One region of the Xanthomonas arboricola pv. juglandis genome, then DNA from elsewhere that is predicted to be linked to it. Evidence: predicted binding sites of a transcription regulator. Region 1 holds the regulator's gene; each other region holds the start of a gene.

Evidence for each region. Region 1 encodes FliA, which starts transcription of late flagellar genes. Its sites were predicted from a motif close to TAAAGTTTNNCNNNCNNNGGCCGATAA; they were not measured.
Region 2: KHN93_RS08710 (methyl-accepting chemotaxis protein) is a predicted target of FliA. The motif match lies at 1,636-1,662, and genes of this name have one in related genera.
Region 3: KHN93_RS15890 (methyl-accepting chemotaxis protein) is a predicted target of FliA. The motif match lies at 790-816, and genes of this name have one in related genera.

The regions. Positions count from the first base shown of each region.
Region 1 is NZ_HG999362.1:2,369,250-2,372,498, reverse strand. Features, by position in the region: gene flhF (flagellar biosynthesis GTPase FlhF) at 1-749, shown strand, start outside; gene KHN93_RS10345 (MinD/ParA family protein) at 736-1,620, shown strand; gene KHN93_RS10340 (RNA polymerase sigma factor FliA) at 1,617-2,384, shown strand; gene cheY (chemotaxis response regulator CheY) at 2,420-2,812, shown strand; gene KHN93_RS10330 (protein phosphatase CheZ) at 2,812-3,249, shown strand, end outside.
Region 2 is NZ_HG999362.1:2,000,749-2,003,997, reverse strand. Features, by position in the region: gene KHN93_RS08720 (MarR family winged helix-turn-helix transcriptional regulator) at 1-158, shown strand, start outside; gene KHN93_RS08715 (FAD-dependent monooxygenase) at 196-1,380, shown strand; gene KHN93_RS08710 (methyl-accepting chemotaxis protein) at 1,795-3,249, shown strand, end outside.
Region 3 is NZ_HG999362.1:3,665,232-3,668,480, forward strand. Features, by position in the region: gene KHN93_RS15885 (glucose/quinate/shikimate family membrane-bound PQQ-dependent dehydrogenase) at 1-517, shown strand, start outside; gene KHN93_RS15890 (methyl-accepting chemotaxis protein) at 1,063-2,931, shown strand; gene KHN93_RS15895 (thiol-disulfide oxidoreductase DCC family protein) at 3,196-3,249, opposite strand, start outside.

The DNA of each region.
Region 1 (3,249 bases):
TCCGCGACGTGGCACTGCAGATCCCGGCCGATACCGAATTGCACCGCGGCCGCGGGCTGATGCTGGGGCTGCTGTCCAAGCGCCTGCCGGTGGCCCCGGTCGACCCGCTGGAACGCGGCGGCGTGATCGCCCTGGTCGGCCCGACCGGCGCCGGCAAGACCACCACCATCGCCAAGCTCGCCCAGCGCTTCGCCGCCCAGCACGCCCCGCGCGACGTGGCCCTGGTCACCACCGACACCCAGCGCGTCGGCGGCCGCGAGCAGCTGCACAGCTACGGCCGTCAGCTCGGCATCGCCGTGCACGAGGCCGACAGCGCCGAGAGCCTGCTGGAACTGCTCGAGCGCCTGCGCGACTACAAGCTGGTGCTGATCGACACCGCCGGCATGGGCCAGCGCGACCGCGCCCTGGCCGCCCAGCTCAACTGGTTGCGCGCCGCGCACCAGGTCACCTCGTTGCTGGTGCTGCCTGCCAACGCGCACTTTTCCGACCTCGACGAGGTCGTGCGCCGCTTCGCCCACGCCAAGCCCCAGGGCGTGGTGCTGACCAAACTTGACGAGACCGGCCGCTTCGGTAGTGCGCTGTCGGTCGTCGTCGATCACCAAATGCCCATCACCTGGGTGACTGACGGACAGCGGGTCCCCGACGACCTGCACCGCGCCAATGCCGCCAGTCTCGTTCTTCGCCTTGAAGATTTGCGGCGCGCTGCCGATAAGCCCTGTACTCCGGAGCACAACCATGCAGTCGCGTGAATACGCCAAGCTGACCAACGCCTTCCCCCTGTCGGCGACCCGTCCCGAGCCCCTGGGCCCGGTGCGCACCATTGCCGTGACCGGTGGCAAGGGCGGCGTGGGTAAAACCAACATCTCCGCCAACCTGGCCGTGGCGCTGGCCGACATGGGCAAGCGCACCCTGCTGCTGGACGCCGACCTGGGCCTGGCCAACCTGGACGTGGTGCTGGGACTGTCGCCCAAGTACACCCTGGCCGACCTGATCGCCGGCCGCTGCACGCTGGATGAAGTGATCATCGAAGGCCCCGGCGGCGTGCTGGTGGTCCCGGCCGCCTCCGGCCGCCGCCACATGGCCGAACTGGCCCCGGCCCAGCACATCGGCCTGGTCAACGTGTTCTCCGAGCTGGAGCGCGACCTGGACGTGATGGTCATCGACACCGCCGCCGGCATCACCGACAGCGTGCTGACCTTCTGCCAGGCCGCCCAGGACACCGTGGTGGTGGTCTGCGACGAGCCGGCCTCGATCACCGACGCCTATGCGCTGATCAAGGTGCTCTCGCGCGAACGCGGCGTGGACCGCCTGCAGATCATCGCCAACATGGTGCGCGACCCCAACGAGGGCCGCCTGCTGTACGACAAGCTGTCGCGGGTCTGCGAAAAATTCCTCGGCGACGTGTCGCTGAACTACCTCGGCCACGTGCCGCAGGACGACTGGTTGCGCCTGTCGGTGCAGCGCCAGCAGCCGGTCATCAAGGCCTACCCCGCCAGTCCGTCGGCGCAGGCCATTGCAGAAATCGCTCGCCGTACCTCGCGCTGGCAGGCCCCCACCGTGCCGCGCGGCAACGTCGAGTTCTTCGTCGAACGCATCATCCAACGGGGAGTGGCCGCATGAGCACCGCTACCGCAACCACGGCCAGCGCGCAGTACCGCGCCGTGCAGCGCAACAACGCCAACGACATCGTCACCCAGCACGCCGACCTGGTGCGCCGCATCGCCCACCATCTGGCCGCGCGCCTGCCGGCGAGCGTGGAAGTGGACGATCTGATCCAGGCCGGCATGATCGGCTTGATCGAAGCCTCGCGCAGTTACGACTCCGAACAGGGCGCCTCGTTCGAGACCTATGCCTCGATCCGCATCCGCGGCTCGATGATCGACGAAATCCGGCGTGGCGACTGGGTGCCGCGCTCGGTGCACCGCCGCGCACGCGACGCCGCCGCCGCCGTGCGCAAGATCGAACAGCACACCGGCCGCGCCGCCGCCGCCACCGAAGTGGCCGCCGCGATGGAGATGCCGCTGCCCGACTACCTGCGTCTGATGGAAGATGCCGCCCGCGGCCAGGTGCTGAGCCTGGAGTCACGGATCGAGGATCACGGCGAGCTGGACACCACCGCCAAGGGCGGCCCCAATCCGCAGCAGATGATGGAGCGTGGCGAATTCGGCCGCGAGCTGGGCAAGGCCATCGGCCAGTTGCCCGAGCGCGAGCAGCTGGTGCTGTCGCTGTACTACGAACAGGAATTGAACCTGAAAGAAATCGGCGCCGTGCTCGGTGTCAGCGAATCGCGCGTCTGCCAGATCCATGGCCAGGCGGTGGTGCGTCTGCGCGGCCGCCTCAAGGTCTTCGAACTGGCCGATGCCGGTGTCGAAATTGACGAATGATTTTTTCGCGCATTTTTTAGTGTTAGGAGCTTGATGTGAACAAGAACATGCGGATTTTGATCGTGGACGACTTCTCGACGATGCGACGTATCGTCAAGAATCTGTTGGGCGATCTGGGCTTCACCAATACCGCAGAGGCCGAAGACGGCAACAGCGCATTGGCGGCGTTGCGGGCCGGCCCGTTCGATTTCGTGGTCACCGACTGGAACATGCCCGGCATGACCGGCATCGACCTGCTGCGCAACATCCGCGCCGACGCCAAGCTCAAGCACCTGCCGGTGATGATGGTGACCGCCGAAGCCAAGCGCGAGCAGATCATCGAAGCGGCCCAGTGCGGCGTAAACGGCTACATCATCAAGCCGTTCACCGCACAGACGCTGGAAGAGAAGCTGGGCAAGGTGTTCGAACGTCTGGCGGCGACCGCCTGATGAACGCCACCGTGGAAGCCGATGCCGAACGTGCCGCCCTGATCGAGCGCCTGCAACACGCGCTCGATGCACTGGAAAGCGGTGACCAGGTCGCCTGGCGGCGCGAGGTGGACCACCTCGCCGCGCTGCGCACGCGCCCGATGATGCAGAGCCTGAGCCGGCTCGCGCGCGAACTCGGGCAGGCGCTGGGCGAGCTGCCCACCGTGCCCGAGGAAGCCGGCGAACTGGACGATGCCTGCTCGCGCCTGGACCACGTGGTGGAAATGACCGAGAAGGCCAGCCATCGCACGCTGGACCTGGTCGAGGAATGCCGCGAGCTGGCCAACCAGCTGCGCGACGGTGGCCTGAACCAGGACCAGGGCGCGCTAATGGACAAGATGCGCCATAACCTGACCGAGCTGTCGCTGGCGCAGAGCTACCAGGACCTGAGCGGCCAG
Region 2 (3,249 bases), 370 kb from region 1:
CGCCGCGTGGGCGCAAGATCGCCGAGATCGGCGGCAAGATACTGATCGATCTCAATGCCGATGCGCTGAAGGACTTCTCCCCCGAGGAGGCGCAGCAGACTGTCGCGTTCATGCAGCGCCTGATCGCCAACCTGGAGCAGCGCGACCGAGACATGTAATATCACTTCTGATATTTATTCTTCCGGGTGATCTGTCATGGCGTGTCGCATCCTCATCACCGGCGCAAGCGTCGCCGGCAACAGCGTGGCCTGGGCGCTCGCCCGGCAGGGGTTCGACGTCAGCGTCGGCGAGCAGACCGCGCAGTTTCGCGATGGCGGCCAGAACATCGACGTGCGCGGGGTCGGCCGCGAGGTCCTGCAGCGCATGGGCCTGGAGCAGGCCGCACTCGATCACGGCACCGGCGAGGAAGGCACCGCCTGGGTCGACGACCACGGCCATGCGGTGGCGACCTTCAAGACCGACGACATGGACGGCGATGGCCCGACCGCAGAACTGGAAATCCTGCGCGGCGATCTCGCCCGCCTGCTCTACGACGCCGCCCGCCAGCAGGCCGAGTACCTGTTCGGCGACCGCATCGCCAGCATCGATGACGACGGCGAGGCTGCCACCGTCCACTTCCAAAGCGGACGCAGCGACCGCTTCGATGCCGTCATCGTCGCCGAAGGCGTCGGCTCGGCCACGCGCGAGCTGCTGTTCCCCGGCGAGAACGACCCGCGCTGGATGGATCTGACCATCGCCTACTTCACCATCGCACGCACCGCCGACGATGACCGCCTGTGGCGCTGGTATCACGCCACCGGCGGGCGCAGCATCTCGTTGCGCCCTGACCAGCACGGCACCACGCGCGCCATGCTGTCGCTGCAGAAAGCCCCCGAGGGCGAGCAGGACTGGGATATGGCGACCCAGAAGGCCTATCTGCGCGAACGCTTCGCCGACGCCGGCTGGCAGGCTGCGCGGGTGCTGGACGGCATGGACACCACCGACGATTTCTACTTCGATGCCTTGCGGCAGGTGCGCATGCCGCGCTGGCACGCCGGCCGCGTCGTGCTGACCGGCGACGCGGCCTGGTGCGCAACCCCGCTGGCCGGCATCGGCGCCACCCTGGCGGTCACCGGCGGCTACGTGCTGGCCAACGAGATCGCACGCGCCGCGACGCTGGAACAGGCCTTCGCCGCCTACGCCGACGCCATGCGGCCGATGGTGGAACAGGGCCAGGGCGTACCGAAGATCGGCCCGCGCCTGATGAATCCACACAGCCGGCTCGGCATCCAGCTGCTGCACGGCGCACTGAAATTCGCCAGCCAACCCAGCATCCAGAACATTGCCGCCAAGCTGATGACGCCGTCGATGAAGGCGCCGGATCTGTCGCGCTATGACTGAGGCCGTCTGAATCGGCGGCTGTGCTGCGGTGGCGGCACGGTGCGTGCTGATCGACGCCTGCCATCGGCCGCGGCTCCGGCGCTGCGGCCGTCTCCACGCCTCGGCCACTCGCTGAGCCTGAATCCGCTTCTGCCCTGGCGCTGACCGGCACCAAAGCGCAGCGCTGCGGCCGCGACCGGTAGCTTGCGTCCTGATCGCCCTGGCCTGACGGCATTGCGAAGCCAACCGTGGATGAATCCTGCCGCGGCGGACGGTTTCATTTCCGCTGACGCAGGCCGCTAACGAACAGGTCGAGACATCCTTCGTGCAGCGGCGACGCTGCCGACCCCATCGGTGTCCCGGGCGCATCGCCTCCCAGCTGTTGCTGGGATTCTCCCCGCTCTTCCGCTCGCCGGATCACCGATCAAACTCCCTATGTCCCTGCTTTCGAATCTGCGCATCGGTCAGCGCCTGGCCCTCGGCTTCCTCGCGATCATTGTCCTGATGGTGATCCTCACCGTCGTCGGCATCCAGCGCGTACGCAGCATCGACCAGCAGCTCACCGCCATCAACGAAGTGAACAGCGTCAAGCAACGCTATGCGATCAATTTCCGCGGCAGCGTGCACGACCGCGCGATCGCCCTGCGCGATGTCGTGCTGCTGGACGACCCCGCAGACCGGCACACGGCAGAACAATCGATCGACAAGCTCGCCGCGGACTACGCCCGCTCCGCCAAGCCACTGGACGACATGATCGCGGCCTCCACGGACGCGGAAGAAAAGGCCATCCTCCAGCGGATCAAGGCCATCGAACAGCGCACCATGCCGTTGATCACGCAGGTGCGCGCGTTTCGCGATGGCGCCGACAAGCCGCATGCCGAACAACGCCTGCTGCAGCAGGCGCGCCCCGCCTTCGTCGCCTGGCTGGCCAGCATCAACGCCTTCATCGACCTGCAGGAGGCCAAGAACCGCGCGGCCGCCAAGGACGCGGTGACCACCGCGCGCGGCTTTGCAATGCTGATGGTGGTCTCCACCGTCATCGCCTTGCTGCTGGGCGCCACCATCGCGTGGTTGCTGACCCGCAGCGTGGTGCTGCCCTTGCGCCAATCGCTGCGACTGGCCGAGCGCATCAACGACGGCGACCTGCGCAGCCAGGACCTGCCCACCAGCAAGGACGAACCCGGCCAGCTGCTGCGCGCCATGCAGCAGATGCAGCGCCGCCTGCAGGATGTGATTTCCGCCCAACGCAGCATGGCGGCCCGCCACGATGCCGGCGAGATCAGCTACCGCACCGACGCCCAGCAGTTCCCCGGCGAATACGGGCACATGGTGCAGGACACCAACGCCTTGGTGCATGCGCACGTGCAGACTCAGCTGCGCATGACCGAGGTCATGGGCAGCTATGCCATCGGCGACCTGGCCCCCGAAATCGAGCAATACCCCGGCGAGAAAGCCGCCATCACCGCCACCATGCAGCAGGTCAAGCAGAACCTGCGCGCCATCAACGCGCAGATCCAGCAGCTCACCCAGGCTGCCTGCGCCGGCAACTTCGCGCTGCGCGGCCAGCCGGAAAAGTTCGAACACGACTTCCGCCTGATGGTCGAAAACCTCAACACCATGATGGCCACCTCCGACACCAACCTGGCCAGGTTTTCCGACCTGCTGCGGTGCATCGCCGATGGTGACCTGACGGTGCGCATGACCGGCAACTTCCACGGCGTGTTCGCCTCCATGCGCGACGATGCCAACAGCACCGTGCATCGCCTGACCGACATCGTCACGCATATCCAGACCACCTCCAACAGCATCGGCTTTGCCGCCGAAGACATCGCCAGCGGCAACCAGGAACTGTCCCGCCGCAGCGAACAGCAGGCCGCCAGCCTGGAAGAA
Region 3 (3,249 bases), 1.3 Mb from region 1:
GGTGTTCGACGGCAAGAGCAAGACGCCGGGCTACATGGCGCAGAAGGGCCTGGCCTACGGCGCCCGCAAGGAGCCGTGGATGTCGCCGCTCAACACGCCGTGCGTGGCACCGCCGTGGGGCTACATCTCCGGCGTGGACCTGCGCACCCAGCAGGTGATCTGGCGGCGTCCGCTGGGCACCGGTTACGACCAGGGCCCGATGGGCATCCCGTCCAAGACCAAGTTCGAGATCGGCACGCCCAACAACAGCGGCTCGCTGGCCACCGCCGGCGGCGTGACCTTCATCGGCGCGACCCTGGACGACTTCATGCGCGGCTTCGACACCCGCACCGGCAAGCAGGTCTGGGAGACCCGCGTGCCGGCCGGCCCGCAGGCCGCTCCGCTGAGCTACACCATCGACGGCAAGCAGTACATCGTGGCCGCCGTGGGTGGACACGACCGCATGGAAACCAAGTCGGGCGACAGCGTGATCGCCTGGGCGCTGCCCGACGACGCGGGCGCCAAGCCGGCGAAGTAAGCCGGTGTAGCGTCAGCTAGTTAGGTATCGATAGACCGGTCATCGTGAGATGGCCGGTTTTTTTTTGGGGAATCGGGAATCGGGAATCGGGAATGGGAAAAGCGCTTTGCTGTCGTTTTTATGGGCTCGGCTTGATTGAAGACGCGCTCGATTCCCGATTCTCCATTCCCGATTTCCGGCTCTTCGATGCGTGTTCGTGGCCTCGCACTGATGGCGCCGCTGGCCAGTCTTGGTCGCGTGCATGCGATCGGACTCCGTAGTGTCGAGGTCTACGAAGTGTTTACGGAGCCCGCCGATATTTCACGTGAAATTTACAATTGTAAGACCGGTATCCGGTTGCAAATCACGGTTCCGCAGTGCATCGGGCCGCACTGAAACCGCTTCCAAATCAATTACATCGGTGTTTTCGGGGGTCTGGTCGACAGATTCCGACGAACGGTGATTTCACGCCGTCATGATTCGGGCTCGGCCGCCGATACCCCATAGCAGCCCATGCAGCGCAGGACGCCGCTCCCCACTCCGAATCACTCAGTTGGACTCAGCCTATGTCGCCCTCACCCGATGCCACCGCCGTCTCCCGCCCGCCTTCCGGCCGGAACATTGCGCGTGCCAGCACGGCCGCATGGCTGCCTGCCGCTACACAGATCGGGCTGCTGGGCTTGCTGACGCTCTACGCCGCCACGCTGCTGCCCGGCAGCATCTGGGCCGGGCTGGGCCGCTTGCTACCGGCGCTGCTGGTGTTCGGCGCGGCAAGTGCCGGGCTGTGGTGGTGGGCGCGCCGTCGCGGTCTCGCGCAACTGCAACAGGCGATCGGAACGGTGACGGCCATCGGTGACGGGCGCTTCCAGCGTCTGGATCTGCGCAACGCCTCCGGCGAACTCGCGCCGTTGCTGCACGTCCTGCAGGCGACCCAGGACAAGCTGGCCATCCGCATCGATGTGATGGAACAGGGGCTGCGCCACGGCCAGTTCGTGATCAAGGCGCTGGACGATCTGGACACCATGATCCGCATCGCCGACGACGACGGCCAGGTGCTGTTCGCCAACCGCAAACTGCTGGCGATGCTCAAGCTGATCGAGCCGGATGTGCAGAGCTTCCGCCCCAGCTTCCATGCCGAAGGCTTCGTCGGCGGCAGCATCGGCGACATCTATCCCGACAGCCAGGCCGCGATCGACCGCATGCGTGCGCTGACCGCCTCCAAGGCGGTGCGCGCGCCGTTCTTCGGCCGCCAGATCGACTTCGTCTACAGCCCGATCATCGCCGCCGACGGCACCAAGCTGGGCACCATCGCACAGTGGATGGACGTCACCGCGCAGGTCAACGCCGAGCAGGCGCTGATCCAGATCATCGATGCCGCCGCGGCCGGCGATTTCAGCCGGCGCATGCAGATCGACGGCATGGACGGCGTGCTGCTGTCGCTGGCGCAGGGCATCAACCGCATCTACGACTCGGTGGAAACCCACCTGGCCGCGTTGGCGCGGGTGATCGGCGCACTGGCCGAAGGCGACCTCACCCAGCGCGTGGATGGCGATGCGCACGGCATCTTTGCGCGCCTGCGCGACGACACCAACCAGACCGTGACCCGGCTGACCGAGATCATCGGCGGCATCCAGATCGCATCGGACACGATCCGCCGCGCTGCGGTGGAAATCGCCGCCGGCAACACCGACCTGTCCGAGCGCACCGAGCAACAGGCCGCCAATCTGGAAGAAACCGCCAGCTCCATGGAAGAACTCACCTCCACCGTGAAGCAGAACGCCGACAGCGCGCTGCAGGCCAATCGGCTGGTGGCGGGCACCGGCGAAGTCGCGCAGAACGGCGGCCAGGTGATGGACGATGTGGTGTCCACCATGGGGCAGATCAGCACCGCCTCGCGCAAGATCGGCGAGATCATCGGCGTCATCGACGGCATCGCCTTCCAGACCAATATCCTGGCGCTCAACGCCGCGGTGGAAGCCGCACGCGCCGGCGAACAGGGCCGCGGCTTCGCGGTGGTCGCCTCGGAAGTGCGCGCGCTGGCGCGACGCTCGGCCGATGCGGCCAAGGAGATCAAGACGCTGATCGCCGACTCCACCGACAAGGTCGAACTGGGCTCGGGCCTGGTGCACCGCGCCGGCGCGACCATGCGCGAGATCGTCGGCTCGGTCAAACACGTCACCGACATCATGAGCGAGATCACCGCCGCCAGCGCCGAGCAGTCCAGCGGCATCGAACAGGTCAACCGCACCGTCGCGCAACTGGACGAAGTCACCCAACGCAACGCCGCGCTGGTGGAAGAAGCCACCGCCGCCGCGCGCAGCCTGGAAGAACAGGCCGTGGAACTGGCCGATGCGGTGTCGATCTTCCGCCTGCAGCCTGCGCACAGCGGCAGCCCTAAAGCAGCGCCCGCAAGCTTCAAAAACGCAGCCGCGTAAGCCACCGGCACGGAATCACCGTAGGAGCGCACCCGGGCGCGACAAAGCTTTCCCGGTAACGCCCATCGCGCCCAGGTGCGCTCCTACACAAAGCAGGCGTGCCTGTCCGCCACCACAGATCCAGCGCACGCGGCCGAACAACACTCCGTATCAACAAGCCATCATAGAAATCAGCGCGCAGTCGTAGGAGCGCACCCGGGCGCGACGAAGCGTTATCGATAACGCCCGTCGCGCCCAGGTGCGCTCCTACGTTTAGCTGGGGCGCTAGTCGAGAAACCGCTCGCGCTGTTCCGGCGTCGGCAGCATGCAATGCTCGGT